DNA from 3 places in the Streptomyces sp. NPDC058758 genome. Region 2 is predicted to be linked to each of the others. Evidence: riboswitches for the same ligand, from Rfam matches in the RefSeq annotation. Region 2 holds a riboswitch; each other region holds the start of a gene.
What was found. Region 2 has a riboswitch for thiamine pyrophosphate ahead of thiC (phosphomethylpyrimidine synthase ThiC). Riboswitches for the same ligand answer to the same signal wherever they lie in the genome.
Positions count from the first base shown of each region.

Region 1 (3,416 bases), on a different contig from region 2:
GCCCGCCGTGTGGCAGCCCGCCGTGTTCGGCAGCACGCGGATGCCGAGCCGGTCCAGGACGGAGAGGACCGACCCCTGCACGGTCGGGTCGAGGCGGCGCATGGCGACGGTGGTCAGCTCGGTGCCGCTGGCCGCCAGGGAGCGCTCCAGGACGTCCAGGCTGGGGGCGCCGCCGGTGCCCATGATGAGCCGGGAGGAGAACTCCGTACCGCCGAGGACGAAGGCGTCGTCGGACATCGCGCTCAGCCCCCCTGCACCGCGGTCAGCACCTCGACCCGGTCGCCGTCGGCGAGCAGCGTCGCCGCCCACTCGCCGCGCGGCACCACCGTCTCGTTGACGGCGGCGGCGACCCCGGCGGGGGCGGCGGTGAGCTCGGCGACCAGGGAGGCCAGGGAGACGGGGGCGGCGAGCGCGCGCGGCTCGCCGTTCACGGACACGTTCATGCGGGCTGCTCCTGACGTACGGGCAGAGCGGTGGGGAAACGGCGGGGGGAGAAGGGGCGCGCCTCGTCGGGGAGGGCGCCGGTGGTCAGCGCCTCCGCCATGACGTCGCCGGTGACGGGGGTGAGGAGGATCCCGTTGCGGTAGTGGCCGGTGGCCAGGTGGAGACCGGGCAGGGCGCTCGGGCCGAGCAGCGGCGCGTTGTCGGGGGAGCCGGGGCGCAGCCCGGCCAGGGTCTCGGTGAGCGGCAGCTCGGTGAGGCCGGGTACCAGTTCGTGGGCGTCGCGCAGCAGCTCGTACACCCCGCCCGCGGTCACCGTGGTGTCCCAGCCCAGCTCCTCGCTGGTGGCGCCGACGACCAGCTCGCCGTTCTCGCGCGGCACCAGGTAGACGTGGCTGCCCCGGACCACGGCCCGGACGGTGCGGGAGAGGAAGGGGGCGTACGGGGCGGGGATCCGCAGCCGCAGGACCTGGCCCTTCACCGGGCGGACCGGCGGCAGGACCGCCGGGGGCACGCCCGCCAGCCGGCCGCTGAGACTGCCGGCGGCGAGGACGGTCTGCCCGGCGGACAGCTCGGTGCCGTCGCCGAGGACGACGCCGCGCGCCCGGTCGCCGGTCACCACGAGCCGCTCCGCGAGGGCCCGGTGGAAGACCACCCCGGCCCGCTCGCAGGCGGTGAGCAGCGCGGCGGCCAGCCGGCGCGGGTCGACCTGGTGGTCGCCGTCCACCCGGAGCCCGCCGCGCACCCCGGGCGCCAGCATGGGCTCCAGGCGGCGGCACTCGCGGCCGGACAGCCAGGTGGAGGCGAGCCCGCAGCGGGCCTGGAGGGCGTGCAGTTCGCGCAGGTGGGCGCGGTCGTCGGCGTCGAGCGCCACCGCGAGGGTGCCGCAGTCGCGGTAGCCGACATCGAGGCCGGCGGCCTCCTCCAGCTCGGCGACGAAGGCCGGGTAGCGCGCGGCGGAGGCGAGGTTGAGCCCGAGCAGGGTCTCCTCGCCGTAGTGCAGTTCGGTGACCGCGGCGAGCATGCCGGCCGCGGCGCGCGCGGCGCCGCCCCCCGGCCCGGGGTCGACGACCGCGACGGTCAGCCCGCGCAGGGCCGCCCGCCAGGCCGTGACCAGGCCGATGACGCCGCCGCCGACCACGAGGACGTCGGAGCTGGTGTCGGTGCTTTCGGAAGAACGCATGGGCGTTCCCGCCCCTCCCTTCGCCGGCATGACCCGGATCAGGTTCGTACGGTCGGAGGCCGGCCAGCCTCCCTCTCAGCCCGGTGCGTCCGGGCTCCCGCGAGTGGTGTGTGCCCGCCACCCTAGCCCCCGCCGGCGGAGCGCCGCAGGGGACCTCCCTTCCTGACGATTCGTCAGATGCGTAAGGTGGACGGGTGAGCGAGCAGAAGCAGACCCAGCGGCACGTCGTGATCGTCGGCGCGGGCATGGCGGGCGTCCAGACCGCCGTCGCCCTGCGCGAGCAGGGCTTCGAGGGCCCCGTCACCCTCATCGGCGCCGAACCCCACCAGCCCTACGACCGTCCCCCGCTCTCCAAGGCCGTCCTCCTCGGCAAGGCCGAGCACTCCGCCTTCGACGTCGACTTCGAGTCCCTCGGCGTCGACCTCCGCCTCGGCCTCGACGTCACGGGCCTGCGCCCCGCCGCACGCGAGCTCGTCACCGAGGAGGGGCGCTTCCCGTACGACGTCCTCGTCCTCGCCACCGGCGCCCACCCGCTCACCCTCCCCGGCACCGAGGGCGTCCCCGGCGTCCACCTGCTGCGCACCCTCGACGACGCCGTCCGCCTCGGCCCCGTCCTGGCCGGCGGCGGCCCCGTCGTCGTGGTCGGCGCCGGCTGGATCGGCGCCGAGTTCGCCACCGCCGCCCGCGAGGCCGGCTGCGCCGTCACCGTCGTCGAGGCCGCCGCCCTCCCGCTGGCCGGCGCCCTGCCCGACGAGGTCACCACCGCCATGGCCGGCTGGTACGCCGAGAGCGGCGCCGAACTCCTCACCCACGCGCGCGTGGAGACCGTCCGGCCCGGCACCGTCGTCCTCGCCGACGGCCGCGAACTGCCCGCCGGCGCCGTCGTCGTCGGCATCGGCGCCCGCCCCGCCACCGACTGGCTCGCCGGCTCCGGCATCGCCCTCGACCCGAGCGGCGCCGTCACCGCCGACGACCGGCTGCGCACCTCCCTGCCCGACGTGTACGCGGTCGGCGACTGCGCCTCCTTCCCCTCGGCCCGCTACGGCGAGCGGCTCCTCGTCCACCACTGGGACAACGCCCTCCAGGGCCCCCGCACGGTCGCCGCCGACATCACCGGCGCCGACGGCACCGCCCCGGAGCCGTACGACCCCGTCCCGTACTTCTGGTCCGAGCAGTTCGGCCGCTTCGTCCAGTACGCCGGCCACCACGCGGGCGCCGACGCGCTGGTGCGGCGCGGCGACGCGTCCGGCGCCTCCTGGTCGGTGCTCTGGCTGCGCGGCGGGGTGCCGGTCGCGCTGCTCGCCGTCGGCCGCCCCCGCGACCTCGCCCAGGGGCGCAGGCTCATCGAGGCCGGCACCCCCCTCGACCCCGAGCGCGCCGCCGACCCGTCCGTCCCGCTGAAGTCGGCGGCCCTGTAGCGCCGCTCCGCCCGTCCGGGGGCCGGCGGCGCCCCGTACGGAGGCGGGCGGGGCGGGCCCGACTACCGGCCGCCGGTCCCGGATGGCAGGCTTGTCCCGTGACCGAGATTGACGCAAACATCGATGCTCTCGTCCCCGCCTGGCTCTACCTCCCCGACATCGCGGAGATGCTCGGCGTCGAGGTGACGCGGGTGCGGCAGCTGGTGAAGGAGGGCCAGCTGATCGCCGTGCGCCGCGGCGAGAACAACGCCCTCCAGGTACCCGCCGCCTTCATCCAGGACGACAAGGTCGTCAAGGGCCTCGCCGGCACCCTGACGCTCCTGCGGGACGACGGCTTCTCCGACGAGGAGATGCTGGAGTGGCTCTTCACCGCG
Region 1 covers NZ_JBHYPS010000001.1:320,239-323,654, reverse strand. The annotation lists gene ACFW6A_RS01485 (thiazole synthase) at 1-237, opposite strand, end outside; gene thiS (sulfur carrier protein ThiS) at 243-443, opposite strand; gene thiO (glycine oxidase ThiO) at 440-1,624, opposite strand; TPP riboswitch at 1,622-1,735, opposite strand; gene ACFW6A_RS01470 (FAD-dependent oxidoreductase) at 1,819-3,042, shown strand; gene ACFW6A_RS01465 (Rv2175c family DNA-binding protein) at 3,141-3,416, shown strand, end outside.
Region 1: it holds a riboswitch for thiamine pyrophosphate, as region 2 does, so the genes downstream of both, thiO (glycine oxidase ThiO) here and thiC (phosphomethylpyrimidine synthase ThiC) in region 2, are expected to answer to the same signal.

Region 2 (3,416 bases):
AGCAGACACTGGGCGACTTCGAGGACAGCCTGGAGGCCGCGCTCGGCCGGATCCTCGCCGAGGAGAGCGCCGGACCCGCCTGACCGCGCACGCTCCGTCCGGCTGACGCCGGCGCCCGCCCCGTACGCCCGACCCGAACCGCCCCGCTCGCGCACGGCCGTCGTCCGGCCCCGCCCGCGTACGGCTGCCGTCAGGCCCCGCTCGCGCACGGCCGCCGAACCGCCCCGCCCGCGTACGGCCGCGGAACGGCCCGCCCGGGTGTCGCCGCCGACAGGGACCGCGTCCCGTACGGCCGCCGCGCGCCCGTCACTTCGCGCGGCGCCGCCGCCCGCCGCGGCCCGCCGTCCGGACGCCGGTCTCCTCGGACGGGCGGTCGGCGGACACCACCAGTGCCGCGAGCGCCGTCGTGACCGGCACCGAGGCCACCAGGCCGATCGAGCCGACCAGGGTCCGGACGATCTCCTCCGCCACCAGCTCGCTGTTGGCCACCGTCCCCATGCTGCTCTGCGCGATGGTGAAGAGCAGGAGCAGCGGAAGCGCGGCACCGGCGTAGGCCAGGACCAGCGTGTTGACCACCGAGGCGATGTGGTCGCGGCCGATCCGGATGCCGGCCCGGTAGAGCGCGCGCGGCCCCATGCCCGGGTCGGCCTGGTGGAGTTCCCAGACCGCCGAGGTCTGGGTCACGGTGACGTCGTCGAGGACACCGAGCGAACCGATGATCACACCGGCCAGCAGCAGGCCGGACATGTCGATCTCCGGGTAGAGGCCGTGGATCAGCCCGGTGTAGTCGTCGGTGTTGCCGCTGAGCGAGGCCCAGCCGATGAAGAAGGAACCGAGCAGGCCGATCAGCAGCAGCGAGATCAGCGTGCCGAGGACGGCGACCGAGGTGCGCGCGGAGAGGCCGTGACACATGTAGAGCGCGAGCAGCATGATCGCGCTCGACCCGACCACGGCCACGACCAGCGGGTTCGAACCCTCCAGGATCGCGGGCAGGATGAAGAGCGTGAGCACCAGGAAGCTCGCCGCGAGCGCGATCAGCGCCATCACGCCCCGCAGCCGTCCGACGAGCACGACCGCGAGCGCGAAGATGCCGGCGAGGACCGCCATCGGCACCTTGCGGTTCACGTCCGTCACCGAGTACTGCAGGTCCTTCGGTGCGTCGGGGGCGTAGGCGACCACCACGCCCTGGCCCTCGTCCAGTTGGCGAGGCGCGTCCGGCTGGACGATCTCGGTGAACCGCCGCCCCTGGTCCGGGCCGCTGGTGACCTCGATCGTCGCCTTCTCGCACTGCCCCTGCTGGCCGTTGACCGCCTCGCGGCCCTGCGGGGTCGAGGTGTCGCCGGTGGGCGGCACCTGCGCGGCGTTCACGTCCTTGCAGTCCACCTGCTCGACCGCCACGACCTTGCCCTGCTCGGTCTGCCGGTCGAAGCCGACGCCGGTCCGCTCGTGCGCCGGCGTGCCGCCGGGCCAGAGCACCACGAGGCCGACGACCACGGCGGTGGCGAAGGGGATGAGGACGGCCGCGATGACTCTTCGCAGATGGCGGGAGACGGGTGCGGCGGGCCCGTGGCTGTGGCTGTGGCTGTGCCCGTGCCTGGAACCGTGCCCCGGGTCGTGGCCGTGACCAGCGCCGTGAGCAGCGCCGTTGCCGGAGCCGTGCCCGTGCCCGTGCCCGTGCTCGTGGCCGTGCGGATCGGGGGTCTGCTGCGAGGAAGTCACCGCCCGATCATCGCAAGAACGGCGGGGGCCCACTGTTCAGCACGCCAGGGAGGGCGCTAGCCTCGTGACACCTTTGCACACGCGGGAGCTCGGAGCACCGGGCTGAGAGGGCGCTGATCACCGTACGCGCGTACTGACTGACGTACGTACGGGAGGAGGCTGCGCCGACCGCCGAACCTGTTACCGGGTAATGCCGGCGTAGGGAGATTCGGTCTCATGACCATTCAGGACGCACGCACGCCTGCCTCCGACCAGAAGGACCCGAACGGCGCGCGCACGCCGGGCTGGCACAAGGGGTACGTCGAGGGCTCCCGCCCCGACCTCCGGGTGCCGGTCCGCCAGGTGCACCTCACCAACGGCAAGGACGTGACGCTGTACGACACGTCCGGTCCGTACACCGACCCCGCGGTCGACACCGACGTCCGCCGGGGCCTGCTCCCGCTCCGCGAGAACTGGATCATCGCGCGCGGCGACACCGAGGAGTACGCGGGCCGGCCGGTCCGCCCCGAGGACGACGGCATCAAGCACACCTCGCCGCGCGGCGGCGGGCTGAAGAACCTCGACGCGGTCTTCCCCGGCCGCCCGCGGCTGCCCCGTCGCGGCCGCGCCGGGCAGGCCGTGACCCAGCTCGCGTACGCCCGCCGCGGGGAGGTCACCCCGGAGATGGAGTACGTGGCGATCCGGGAGAACGTCTCCCCCGAGGTCGTCCGCGAGGAGATCGCGGCGGGTCGCGCGGTGCTGCCCGCCAACGTCAACCACCCCGAGATCGAGCCGATGATCATCGGCAAGCGGTTCCTGGTGAAGGTCAACGCCAACATCGGCAACTCCGCCGTCACCTCCTCCATCGAGGAGGAGGTGGAGAAGATGACCTGGGCGACCCGCTGGGGCGCCGACACGGTCATGGACCTGTCCACCGGCCGCAACATCCACACCACCCGCGAGTGGGTGCTGCGCAACTCCCCGGTGCCGATCGGCACCGTGCCGCTCTACCAGGCCCTGGAGAAGGTCGACGGCAAGGCCGAGGAGCTGACCTGGGAGATCTACAAGGACACGGTCATCGAGCAGGCCGAGCAGGGCGTGGACTACATGACCGTGCACGCCGGCGTGCTCCTGCCGTACGTGCCGCTCACCGCGCGCCGCAAGACCGGCATCGTCTCGCGCGGCGGCTCGATCATGGCGGCCTGGTGCCTCGCGCACCACAAGGAGAACTTCCTCTACACGCACTTCGAGGAGCTCTGCGAGATCCTCGCCGCGTACGACGTCACCTACTCGCTCGGCGACGGACTGCGGCCCGGCTCGATCGCCGACGCCAACGACGACGCCCAGTTCGCGGAGCTGCGCACGCTCGGCGAGCTGAACACGATCGCCAAGCGGCACAACGTGCAGACGATGATCGAGGGCCCGGGCCACGTCCCGATGCACAAGATCAAGGAGAACATCGACCTCCAGCAGGAGATCTGCGAGGAGGCGCCGTTCTACACCCTCGGCCCGTTGACCACGGACGTCGCGCCCGCGTACGACCACATCACCTCCGGCATCGGCGCGGCGATGATCGCCTGGTGGGGCACGGCGATGCTCTGCTACGTCACGCCCAAGGAGCACCTGGGTCTGCCGAACCGCGACGACGTGAAGACCGGCGTCATCACGTACAAGATCGCGGCGCACGCGGCGGACCTCGCCAAGGGCCACCCGGGCGC
Region 2 covers NZ_JBHYPS010000002.1:198,970-202,385, reverse strand. The annotation lists gene ACFW6A_RS03765 (SsgA family sporulation/cell division regulator) at 1-83, shown strand, start outside; gene ACFW6A_RS03760 (YibE/F family protein) at 307-1,719, opposite strand; TPP riboswitch at 1,791-1,941, shown strand; gene thiC (phosphomethylpyrimidine synthase ThiC) at 1,936-3,416, shown strand, end outside.

Region 3 (3,416 bases), on a different contig from region 2:
CGACGCTCGGCGACCTCGGCGAGTCGATGATCAAGCGGGACCTCGGCATCAAGGACATGGGCACGCTCCTCCCCGGTCACGGCGGCATCATGGACCGGCTCGACTCGCTCCTGCCGACCGCGCCGGTGGTGTGGCTGCTGCTGGCGCTGTTCGTCGGCACGGGCTGACCGGGCCGGGCGGGGCCTGTTCGTCGGGGTCGGCTGCCCGGCCACGGCGCCACGCGGCGGAGCCGCACATCGACACAGCATGGACCGGCTCGACTCGCTCCTGCCGACCGCGCCGGTGGTGTGGCTGCTGCTGGCGCTGTTCGTCGGCACGGGCTGACCGGGCGGGGGCTGCCGCTCGCGCTCTTCGGCGGAGCGGGTTGACGGGCAGCGGGTACTCTGGAAGGGCTCGGGGCGTGTGTCCCGGGCCCTTTCGTCGTCCTCGCCACCGCGGGGACGGGTCCAGTGAGGTCGCTCCGGCACCGCAGTGCCGTGCCCCCGCCGTCGCGGGACGTTCCGACCTCGTGCCTGTTTGAGGAGAGACGCCGCCGTGGCTCGTCCGGCCCCCGGAGAACTCACTTTCGTCGCCCCGCGCGGAGCCAAGAAGCCGCCGCGGCACCTTGCCGACCTCTCGCCCGCCGAGCGGAAGGAGGCCGTCGCCGCGATCGGCGAGAAGCCCTTCCGCGCCAAGCAGCTGTCGACGCACTACTTCGCGCGCTACGCGCACGACCCCGCCGAGTGGACGGACATCCCGGCCGCCTCGCGGGAGAAGCTGGCCGGGGAACTGCTGCCCGACCTGATGTCGGTGGTGCGGCACATCTCCTGCGACGACGACACCACCCGCAAGACCCTGTGGCGGCTGCACGACGGCACGCTCGTCGAGTCCGTCCTGATGCGCTACCCGGACCGGGTGACGATGTGCATCTCCTCGCAGGCCGGCTGCGGCATGAACTGCCCGTTCTGCGCGACCGGCCAGGCCGGACTCGACCGGAACCTGTCGACCGCCGAGATCGTGCACCAGATCGTCGACGGCATGCGCGCGCTCCGCGACGGCGAGGTCCCCGGCGGGCCCGCGCGGCTGTCGAACATCGTCTTCATGGGCATGGGCGAGCCGCTCGCCAACTACAAGCGGGTCGTCGGCGCCATCCGCCGGCTCACCGACCCCGAGCCCGACGGCCTCGGCCTGTCGCAGCGCGGGATCACCGTCTCCACCGTCGGGCTCGTCCCGGCGATGCTGCGCTTCGCCGACGAGGGCTTCAAGTGCCGCCTCGCCGTCTCCCTGCACGCCCCCGACGACGAGCTGCGCGACACCCTGGTGCCGGTGAACACCCGCTGGAAGGTGCGGGAGGTGCTGGACGCCGCCTGGGAGTACGCGGAGAAGTCCGGTCGCCGGATCTCCATCGAGTACGCCCTCATCCGGGACATCAACGACCAGGCGTGGCGCGGCGACCTGCTCGGCAAGCTGCTCAAGGGCAAGCGCGTGCACGTCAACCTGATCCCGCTGAACCCGACGCCGGGCTCGAAGTGGACCGCCTCCCGCCCGGAGGACGAGAAGGCGTTCGTCGACGCGATCGCCCGGCACGGCGTGCCGGTGACCGTCCGCGACACCCGCGGCCAGGAGATCGACGGCGCCTGTGGACAGCTGGCGGCCTCCGAACGCTGACCTTGTACCCTGTGCTCGAACACACCTGCATATTCCGACAGGGGAGCGCCACAGCGCTGAGAGTGCGGTAACCGTAGACCGCAGACCCTCTGAACCTCGCCCAGGTCATTCTGGGTAGGAAGTTCGGTCGTAACTCGAGCTGTTGCGCCCTGCCCACCTCCGGGTGGGCGGGGCCGCGTCTCCTTCTGGTCCCACCCAGGAGGACAACACATGAACACCAGGAAGGCCGCCGCCGTCGCGCTGGCCGCGGCGCTCGGCGTCACCGGCCTCGCCGCCTGCTCCACGGAGGACGCCCGCGAGGCCGCGGGCAAGTCCGGCGAGCCCGCGCCGAAGACCGTGACCCTCGTGAGCCACGACTCCTTCAACGCCTCGAAGGAGGTGCTGGCGGAGTTCACGAAGCAGACCGGCTTCACCGTGAAGGTGCTGAAGGCCGGCGACGCGGGCGAGGCCGTCAACAAGGAGATCCTGACCAAGGGCTCCCCGCAGGGCGACGTCTTCTTCGGCGTCGACAACACCCTGCTCTCCCGCGCCGTCGACAACGGCATCTTCGTGACGTACGAGGCGAAGGGCCTGGACCGGGTCCCGGACGCCCTCAAGCTCGACAAGCGGGTCACCCCGATCGACACCGGCGACATCTGCGTCAACTACGACAAGAAGTACTTCGCGGACAGGAAGCTGGCGCCGCCGCAGACCTTCGACGACCTGGCGAAGCCCGAGTACAAGGACCTCCTCGTGGTGGAGAACCCCGAGCGGTCCTCCCCGGGCCTCGGCTTCCTCCTCGGCACCGTCGCGAAGTACGGCGACGCGGGCTGGCAGGAGTACTGGTCGAAGCTGAAGGCGAACGGCGTGAAGACCGTCGACAGCTGGGAGCTCGCCTACAACCAGGAGTTCTCCGGCTCGGCCGGCGGCAAGGAGGCCAAGGGCGACCGCCCGCTGGTCGTCTCCTACGCCTCCAGCCCGCCGGTCGAGGTGCTGTACGCCGAGCCGCAGCCGAAGGAGGCCCCCACCGGGGTGTCCACCGGCACCTGCTTCCGGCAGATCGAGTTCGCGGGCCTGCTGGACGGGGCGAAGAACCCCGAGGGCGGCAGGGCGCTGATCGACTTCCTGCTCTCGAAGACGTTCCAGGACGACATGCCGCTCCAGATGTTCGTGAACCCGGTGGCGAAGGACGCGACCCTGCCGGAGCTGTTCACGAAGCACGGCGTGGTCGTCGGGAAGCCGGAGACGATGGAGCCGGAGAGGATCGCCGAGAAGCGCGAGGCGTGGATCCAGCAGTGGTCGTCGCTCCTCAAGTGAGGCGCGACGTGAAGGGGAGCGCGGCGCGGCTGGGCCTGATGGCCCTGCCCGTCGCGTTCTTCGCGTTCTTCTTCGCCTGGCCCGTCGTGTCGATCGTCGAGCGCGGGCTGCGGCCCGACGGCGCCTGGGACCCCGGCGCGATCGGGAGGATGCTGGGCCGCTCCGACATCCTCGACGTGCTCGGCTTCACCGTCTGGCAGGCGGCCGCCTCCACCGGGCTCACGCTGCTGGTGGCGCTGCCGGGGGCGTACGTCTTCGCCCGCTTCGACTTCCCCGGCAAGGGGGCGCTGCGGGCGGTCGTGACCGTGCCGTTCGTGCTGCCCACGGTGCTGGTCGGCACCGCCTTCCTGGCCCTGGTGGGCCGGGGCGGCTTCACCGACGCGCTGTGGGGGCTGCGGCTCGACACCTCCGTGTGGGCGATCCTCCTCGCGCACGTCTTCTTCAACTACGCGGTCGTCGTCCGGACCGTCGGC
Region 3 covers NZ_JBHYPS010000011.1:102,434-105,849, reverse strand. The annotation lists gene ACFW6A_RS16290 (phosphatidate cytidylyltransferase) at 1-167, shown strand, start outside; gene rlmN (23S rRNA (adenine(2503)-C(2))-methyltransferase RlmN) at 535-1,647, shown strand; TPP riboswitch at 1,677-1,786, shown strand; gene ACFW6A_RS16280 (thiamine ABC transporter substrate-binding protein) at 1,858-2,943, shown strand; gene ACFW6A_RS16275 (iron ABC transporter permease) at 2,982-3,416, shown strand, end outside.
Region 3: it holds a riboswitch for thiamine pyrophosphate, as region 2 does, so the genes downstream of both, ACFW6A_RS16280 (thiamine ABC transporter substrate-binding protein) here and thiC (phosphomethylpyrimidine synthase ThiC) in region 2, are expected to answer to the same signal.